One region of the Luteimicrobium sp. NPDC057192 genome, then DNA from elsewhere that is predicted to be linked to it. Evidence: predicted binding sites of a transcription regulator. Region 1 holds the regulator's gene; the other holds the start of a gene.
The links. Region 1 encodes LexA, which represses DNA repair genes until DNA is damaged. Its sites were predicted from a motif close to TCGAACANNTGTTCGA; they were not measured.

Region 1 (4,370 bases):
GTGGCCGGCGACGACGACACCTCCGCGGCTCCCGGAGCGTCGCCGTCCGCAGCCGCGGGCTCGTCCCGTCGCTCCCGGTCGACCCGGAGCGAGGTGATCGCCGCCTCGAAGTCCTCGAGCGAGTCGAAACCCTGGTACACGCTCGCGAAGCGCAGGTAGGCGACCTCGTCGAGCTCGCGCAGCGGCCCGAGGATCGCCAGACCGATCTCGTACGCGTCGAGCTCGGCGGAGCCCGAGCTCCGCAGGGTCTCCTCCACCCGCTGGGCCAGGAGCGCCAGGTCGTCCTCCGACACCGGGCGGCCCTGGCACGCCTTCCGGACGCCGCCGACGATCTTGTCGCGGCTGAAGGGCTCCGTCGCGCCCGACCGCTTCACGACGGACAGGCTGGCCGTCTCGATCGTCGTGAAGCGCCTGCCGCAGTGCGGGCACTGCCGCCGGCGCCTGATCGACTGGCCGTCGTCCGACGTGCGCGAGTCCACGACGCGCGAGTCGGGGTGCCGACAGAAGGGGCAGTGCATGAGCGGGCTCCAGAGGTAGGCCGGGGGGACGGTGCTCAACCTACTAAAGCCTGTCGAACAACTTCGAGCGGTGTCGGGCAGCATCGTCCTCGGACGCACCACCGACACGAACCGGAATGTCAGCCCTGGTCAGGATCAGCCCAGTGCCGGGGACCGGGGGCCCGCTGCCACGAGAACGGGGACGGCCGCCGCAGCAGCCGTCCCCGCCGGGACGCCCCCGTCCCCTGCGCGTATCGCGACTCGCCTCGCCACACGCGGACGTGCACGCCGACCCGATGGGTCGACACCTTGCTCCTGACCCCCCAGCCAGCAGGTAAGGCATGACTAACTTAGGCGAACCTCACCCGGCTGCGCAAGCCGCCGCGAGGAGCCTGACCGAACCTCACCCGGCACCGAGGGCGCGAAGAGCCTCACCCGCGGGCGACCGGGAGGAGCAGCTGCTCGCCGGCACGCAGCCCGGCACCATCGAGGTTGTTGAGCCTCTCGATCTCCACGACCACGTCACGCAGGTCCTCGCGCGAGCTCGCCACGGAGCTCGCGAGAGCCCACAGGGTCTCGCCGGGCTGGACGACGTGGCGCGTCACCTCGACACCTCGGTGGGGCCCACTCGCCTGGGCGCCGCCCGTCGCGACGACGCCGGTGCACGCGAGCACGAACGCGGCGATCCCCAGAACCACACGACCCCGGCGCGTGAGTCGCAGAGGGCCGGGACGGGTGCCGTCGCGCCCCCGCTCCACGCGGCGCGTCGTCCCGTCCGCCCCGAGAGGCCAGCTCACCGTCGCACTCATGCCACACCTCACCGCTCGTCCCGACAATGCCGTACCGCCCGCCGCACCGACCCGCTCTGAAGCGGATTCTTCGAACACCTGTACGTCGAACGTCTGTACGATTCTTAGCACGAGCTCCCGACAGATGTCGAGACACGCTCGAACACATGTTTGAAACTGCACGTCAGGTGCCCTACGGTGGGACACAGGTCGGGGCCGCGCTCGCGTGAGGCTGCGCGACGGGGCGGCGTCGACCAGGCAGCACGGGACAAGGAGCGTCGACGCAGGGCCTACGGGCCGGCAAGGAGGACGGCATGGCCAGCGGCACCACCGGCACGACGCGCGGACCGGGCGAGGGCGACGACGGCGCCCTCGCGACCGTCCGGTCCCTCACGCAAGCCCCCACCGGACCCGACGGCCTGACCCGGCGCCAGCGCCTCGTGCTCGACACCATCCGCGCCTCCGTCGAGGAGCGCGGCTACCCGCCGAGCATGCGCGAGATCGGCGAGGCGGTCGGGCTGACCAGCCCGTCCAGCGTCAAGCACCAGCTCACCGCGCTCGAGCGCAAGGGCTACCTGCGACGCGACCCGAACCGCCCGCGCGCCATCGAGGTCGTCCAGCCCGACGACTCGCGCGCGATCCCGCCGCTCACGCAGGACTCCGCGTTCGCCGTCGCCGAGGTCACCGAGCTCCCGCAGACCCCCGCCTACGTCCCGGTCGTGGGGCGGATCGCGGCGGGCGGCCCGATCCTCGCGGAGCAGGTCGTCGAGGACGTGTTCCCGCTCCCGCGCCAGCTCGTCGGGGAGGGCGAGCTCTTCCTCCTGCGCGTCGTCGGGGACTCCATGATCGACGCGGCGATCTGCGACGGCGACTGGGTGGTCGTCCGTCGGCAGAACGTCGCCGAGAACGGGGAGATCGTCGCCGCGATGATCGACGGCGAGGCCACGGTCAAGACGTTCAAGCGCACCGGCGGCCACGTGTGGCTCGTGCCGCACAACGCCGCCTACGAGCCGATCCCGGGCGACGAGTCCCAGGTCCTCGGGCGGGTCGTCAGCGTGCTGCGCAGCGTCTGACGCCCGCCCGGCCGTCCCGCCGGGCGGGCTCCGCGTCAGCGGACGGCAGTCCCTGTCTCAGAGGCCGAACGTCCTGGCCGCGGCCCGGAGCGCGTCGGCGGACGCCCGGAGCCCGGCACGCTCCGCGTCGGACATCGGCGTCGGGATCGTCTCCCGGACCCCGGTGCGGTCGACGACGGACGGGACCGACAGGCAGACGTCGCTGAGGCCGTCGTAGTCCTGGAGAAGCGAGCTCACGGGGAGCACGGTGTGCTGGTCGTCCAGGACGGCCTCGACGATCCTCGTGGCCGCGAGGGCGATCGCGTAGTTGGTCGCCCCCTTGCCTGCGATGATCTCGTACGCCGAGTGCACGACCTCGTGGTGCATCCGCTCGAGGTCGGTGTCGGTCAGCGGCAGGAGCCCGCCCACACCCGGCCAGTCGCGGAGCGGGATGCCGCCGATCGTCGCGGAGCTCCACAGCGGGATCTCCGAGTCGCCGTGCTCCCCCGCGATGTAGGCGTGGACGTTCTGCACGGCGACGCCCGCGCGCTCGGCGACGAGGAAGCGCAGCCGCGAGGAGTCGAGGACGGTGCCCGAGCCGAACAGCTGGTTCGGGGGAAGCCCCGAGTAACGCAGGGCGGCGTAGGTCACGACGTCGACCGGATTGGTGACCATGAGGTAGATCGCGTTCGGGGCGACCTCGAGCAGGCCGGGCAGGATCTTCTGCATCAGGGCGATCGTGTCGCCTGCGAGGTCCATCCGCGTCTGGCCGGGCTTCTGCTTCGCGCCCGCCGTCACCACGACGACGTCCGAGCCCGCGCACACGGCGACGTCGTCGGAGCCCTCGACGTTGGCCTGCGGCATGAACTGGATGCCGTGCTGGAGGTCGAGCACCTCGGCGTCGACCTTGGCCTTGTTGACGTCGAGCAGCGCGACGTTACGGGCGGCACCGCGCATGAGCATCGCGTAGGCCGTCGTGGCGCCCACGGCGCCCGCCCCGACGATGGAGACCTTCGACGGGCGCCCTTCGGGCCGTGTCCCGGACGCCGCCGCGTTCTCGGGGTGCCCGCCGGTGATCCCTGGTGCTGCGCTCGGTGCCATCGTGCCGCCTCTCGGTCAGGTGACGTGTCCGCCGCGCCCAGCCTAGGAGCGCAACCGCTCCAGCGCAGAGGCAACCAGAGCCGGGTCCTGTGTCGGCCAGAAGCCCGGCATGGAGCGCTGCAGGAACGTGCCGTAGCGAGCGCGCGCGAGGCGCGAGTCGAGCACCGCCACGACGCCCCGGTCGGTCGTCGACCGCACGAGACGCCCGGCCCCCTGCGCGAGCAGCAGCGCGGCGTGCGTCGCGGAGACCTGCATGAAGCCGTTCCCGCCACCGGCGTCGACGGCTTCGGAGCGCGCGGACCGGACCGGGTCGTCGGGGCGCGGGAACGGGATGCGGTCGATGACGACCAGCGACAGCGACGGGCCGGGGACGTCGACCCCCTGCCACAAGGACAGCGTGCCGAACAGGCACGTCTCCTCGTCGGCGGCGAACTCCCGCACGAGCGTCGGGAGCTGGTCGTCCCCCTGGCACAGGATCGGCACCTCGAGCCGGTCGCGCAGCGCCTCGGCGGCCTCCTCTGCCGCTCGCCGCGACGAGAACAGCCCGAGCGTGCGTCCCCCGGCGGCGCGCACGAGCCGCTCGAGCTCGGCGAGGTGCGCCTCGCTCGCCTGCCTCCCCGGCGGGTCGAGGTGGCGCGCGACGTAGAGGATGCCCTGCCGGGCGTAGTCGAACGGGCTGCCCACGTCGAGGCCGCGCCAGGACACGCCGTCGGCGACGAGGCCGAGCGACCGCGCGGCGGAGTCGAACGATCCGCCGAGCTCGAGCGTCGCCGACGTGAACACGCCCGTGCGGTCCGCGAGGAGCTGGCTGCGGATGAGCCCGGCGACCCCGAGCGGCGCGGCGTACAACGTCGAGACGGCGGGGCCGGAGCCGAAGTCGCCGGCGCGCGCGCACCAGACGACGTCGTGACCGTCGGGGTCTGCTGCGAGCC
Region 2 (4,370 bases), on a different contig from region 1:
GGTCGAGATCGGGCAGCCGATCAAGGCCACGGGCACCTACACGGTGTCGGTCCGCCTGCACCCCGAGGTGTCGGCGAACGTCACGGTCACCGTGGTGGCCGCCTGAGCCTCGCGCTCTGACTCACGAGGCCCGGCCCCCGCGACGCACGTCGTGGGGGCCGGGCCTTCGTCGTCCCCGGCGTCGCGTCAGGCGCCGACGCGCATCCAGTCCGTGCCGCGGGCGCGCAGCCCCGTGGTCAGCGCGCGGGCCGCCATGAAGACCCCCGCGAACGCCAGCCACAGCCAGGCGAGCCCTGCTGCGCCGTCGGGCGCCCAGGCCCGGACGGCCAGTGCGACGGGGACATAGACGACGAACGTCAGCACACCGACCCAGGCGAGGTAGCGACCGTCGCCGGCGCCGATGAGGACGCCGTCGAGGACGAACACCCAGCCCGCCATCGGCATGAGCAGGCCGCACACGGCCATCCCGACGGCGACGGCGACGCGCACGTCGTGGTCCTGGGTGAAGAGCAGCGCGAACCACCAGCCGCCCGCGGCGATGACGAGGCCGAGGGCGGTGCCTGCGCCCACGCCCCACTGCAGGGTGCGCCGCAGGACGCGGCGGGTGGTGGCGACGTCGCCCGCGCCGAGGCGGTGGCCGACGAGCGCCTGGGCGGCGATCGCGAGGGCGTCGAGAGCGAACGCCGCGAAGCCCCAGACGGAGTTGACGACCTGGTACCCGGCGAGCGCGACCTCGCCGAGCGCGGCCGCGACGAAGACGGTCACGAGGATCGCCGCGCGCAGCGAGAGCGTGCGGACGAACAGGGGCACGCCGTCGCGCGCGTTGGCCCAGATCCCGCCCGCGTGGGGCGTGAGCGACGCGTGCTCGCGGCGGGCGCCGCGCACCACGACCACGCACAGCACGGCTCCCATGCTGAGCTGCGCGACCGCCGTGCCGATCCCGGAGCCCGCGATCCCGAGCCCGACGCCGTAGACGAGGAGGACGTTGAGCGCAGCGTTGAAGACGGCCCCGCCGGACGCCACCCACAGCGGCGTGCGGGTGTCCTGGAGGCCGCGGAGCACGCCGGTCGACGCGAGCACGACGAGCATGCCCGGGAGCCCGCACGCGGACCAGCGGAGGTAGACGGCGGCGTAGTGGGCGACGTCGTCGGCGGCGCCGAGCGCGTGCGCGGCCCACGGCGCCACGACCGCGAGGACGGCGCCCAGCACGAGGCCGAGCCCGAGCGCGAGCCACAGGCCGTCGACGCCGGACTGGAGGGCCTCGCGGCGGCGGCCCGCGCCGATGCGTCGCGCGACGGCCGCGGTGGTCGCGTAGGCGAGGAAGACGCAGAGGCCGACGAGCGTCGTCAGAAGGGTCGAGGCGACGGAGAGCGCCGCGAGCTGGGCCGTGCCCAGGTGCCCGACGACGGCGCTGTCGACCAGGACGAAGAGCGGCTCGGCGACGAGCGCCCCGAGCGCGGGGACCGCGAGGGCGAGGATCTGCCGGTCGAGGCTGCGGGAGGGGACGGGGCTCTCGTCCGTGCGCTCCGGCGTGTCGCGCGAGAGATTTCCGTCCACAGTTCCACAGGCTAACGAACCGTTGCGGTTCCGCCGTTCCAGCGTCCCGTGCGCAAACGACATGCGTGTTGTCCACAGCCTTGTCCACGACCTGTGCACAGCGCTCGGGGAACTGTCCCCAGGTTGTCCACAGTGTTGTCCACACGTGCGTCAGCGCGCGGTTGTGTGTCGTCGGCGGTGCGCCTACTGTCGCGGAGGCTCCCGCGGCGGGACCGTGGTCTCAGGACCGGACCACGGCTTGTCGGGGGGTACGAGTAGAACAGGTGTTCGTACCGGCGCAGCCCGTGCCGGACGGACGAGGAGGGGGACCCGGCGCGTATGTCGATCGACGAGCTCGAGGCAGGCTACGACGCTCCCGACGCCGCGCCCGGTGGGGGAGCGTTCGACCGGACGCCCCCGCAGGACGTGGCCGCCGAGCAGTCCGTCCTCGGGTCGATGCTCATCTCGAAGGACGCCATCGCCGACGTCGTCGAGGAGATCCGCGGCACCGACTTCTACCGCCCCGCGCACGAGACGATCTACGACTCGATCCTCGACCTCTACGGTCGCGGCGAGCCGGCGGACGCGATCACGGTCGTCGCGGAGCTGACCAAGCTGGGCGAGCTCCAGCGCGTCGGCGGCGCGCCGTACCTGCACGACCTCATCGCCCGCGTCCCCACCGCCGCGAACGCCGGCTACTACGCGCGCATCGTCCGTGAGCGGGCCGTGCTGCGTCGTCTCGTCCAGGCGGGCACGCGCATCGTCCAGCTCGGCTACGCGGCCGACGGCGGCGACGTCGACGACATCGTGAACAACGCCCAGGCCGAGGTCTACGCGGTCACCGAGCGGCGGGCGAGCGAGGACTACGTGCCGCTCGCCGAGATCCTCGGCCCGACGGTCGACGAGATCGAGGCCGCCGGGCACCGCGGCGAGGGCATGGTCGGCGTGCCGACGGGGTTCGCGGACCTCGACCGGCTCACGAACGGCCTGCACCCCGGGCAGATGATCGTCGTCGCAGCGCGTCCCGCCATCGGCAAGGCGCTCGCGCTCGACACGCCCCTGCCCACGCCCACGGGCTGGACCACGATGGGCGAGGTTCGGGTGGGCGACGAGCTATTGGCCGCCGACGGCCGACCGACGCGCGTCGTCCGCGCGACCGAGGTCCTGGTGGACCGGCCCTGCTACCGCGTGACGTTCGACGACGGCACCCAGGTGGTCGCCGACGCGCTGCACGAGTGGTCGACGTCGACGCGGGAGTCGCGGCGCGGGTCCGGGCTCGACGGCACCGTGCGCACGACCGAGGAGCTCGCGGCGACCGTCCACGCCGAGACCCCGGACCGGCGCCCCAACCACGCCGTCGTGACGACCCTGCCGCTCGCCCTGCCGGACGTCGCGCTCGCCGCGCCGCCGCGCGTCGTCGGCTCGGCCGTGGCCCGCGGCGAGCTCGCGCGGGTCCCGCTCGAGTACCTGCGTGCGGGCGAGCTGCAGCGCCGCGAGCTCCTCGCCGGCATCGCCGACGACGCCGGGCACGTCCTGCGGTCGGGCGCGGTCAGCCTCGACCTCGCCACGGGCTCGGTGGCGGGTGACGTGCGCGAGCTCGTCGTCGGGCTGGGGTACCGGACCGAGCCGGTCGCGGAGACGGGGGCAGCGAGCGTCGTCTTCGAGGCCGACGACGACGTCTTCGGGCGCGACGACCTGCGACTCCTCCACAAGGAGCTGCGCCCCTCGCGGCGGTTCGCCGCCCGCCTCGTGGTGTCGGTCGAGCCGGTCGAGTCGGTGCCCGTGCGGTGCGTCGAGATCGACCACCCCGACCACCTGTACCTGGCGACGCGTGCGATGGTCCCGACGCACAACTCGACGCTCGGCATCGACATCGTCCGGTCGGCCTCGATCAAGCACAACCAGGCCGCTGTCGTGTTCTCGCTCGAGATGAGCCGCAACGAGATCACCATGCGCCTGCTGTCCGCGGAGGCGCGGATCCACCTGCAGAAGCTCCGCAACGGGCAGCTCGGCGACGAGGACTGGCAGAAGCTCGCCGCCACGATGGGCAAGATCTCCGAGGCGCCGCTCTTCATCGACGACTCCCCGAACATGACCCTGACCGAGATCCGCGCCAAGTGCCGGCGGCTCAAGCAGCGGCACAACCTCAAGCTCGTCGTCATCGACTACCTGCAGCTCATGACGTCCGGCAAGCGCGTCGAGTCCCGACAGCAGGAGGTGTCCGAGTTCTCCCGTGCGCTCAAGCTGCTCGCCAAGGAGCTCGAGGTGCCGGTGATCGCGATCTCGCAGCTCAACCGTGGCGCCGAGCAGCGGACGGACAAGAAGCCCGCGATGTCGGACCTCCGTGAGTCCGGGTGCCTCACCGAGGACACGCGGATCCTGCGCGCCGACACCGGCGCCGAGACGACGATGGGCGAGCTGTTCGCGCTGGGGGCTCGCGACGTGCCGGTCTGGGCGCTCAACGACCGGCTCCAGTACGTGCGGCGGCACCTGACGCATGTGTTCCCGACCGGTGTAAAGCCGGTGTTCCGGGTGCGGCTCGCGTCCGGCAAGGAGGTGGAGGCCACCGCGAACCACCCGTTCCTCACCTACGGCGGCTGGACGGCGCTGGGCGAGCTCGAGGTCGGGTCGCGTGTGGGCGTGCCGCGGCACGTACCAGGGCCCGAGCAGAACGCCGCGTGGGACGACCGCAAGGTCGTCATGCTCGCGCACCTGCTGGGGGACGGGTCGTTCGTCAAGCGACAGCCGCTCCGGTACGCGTCGATCGACGAGAAGAACCTTGCGATCGTCACCGAGGCTGCCGCGGCGTTCGGGATCACGCCGATCCGCGACGA

Region 2: a site for LexA is predicted at 1,813-1,828, ahead of ACFT5B_RS00530 (replicative DNA helicase). Genes of this name have one in related genera too.

The regions. Positions count from the first base shown of each region.
Region 1 covers NZ_JBHUWD010000026.1:362-4,731, forward strand. The annotation lists gene nrdR (transcriptional regulator NrdR) at 1-518, opposite strand, end outside; gene ACFT5B_RS12780 (LysM peptidoglycan-binding domain-containing protein) at 929-1,102, opposite strand; gene lexA (transcriptional repressor LexA) at 1,600-2,358, shown strand; gene ACFT5B_RS12790 (L-lactate dehydrogenase) at 2,416-3,438, opposite strand; gene ACFT5B_RS12795 (ATP-dependent DNA helicase) at 3,481-4,370, opposite strand, start outside.
Region 2 covers NZ_JBHUWD010000001.1:95,849-100,218, reverse strand. The annotation lists gene rplI (50S ribosomal protein L9) at 1-106, shown strand, start outside; gene ACFT5B_RS00535 (MATE family efflux transporter) at 187-1,557, opposite strand; gene ACFT5B_RS00530 (replicative DNA helicase) at 1,876-4,370, shown strand, end outside.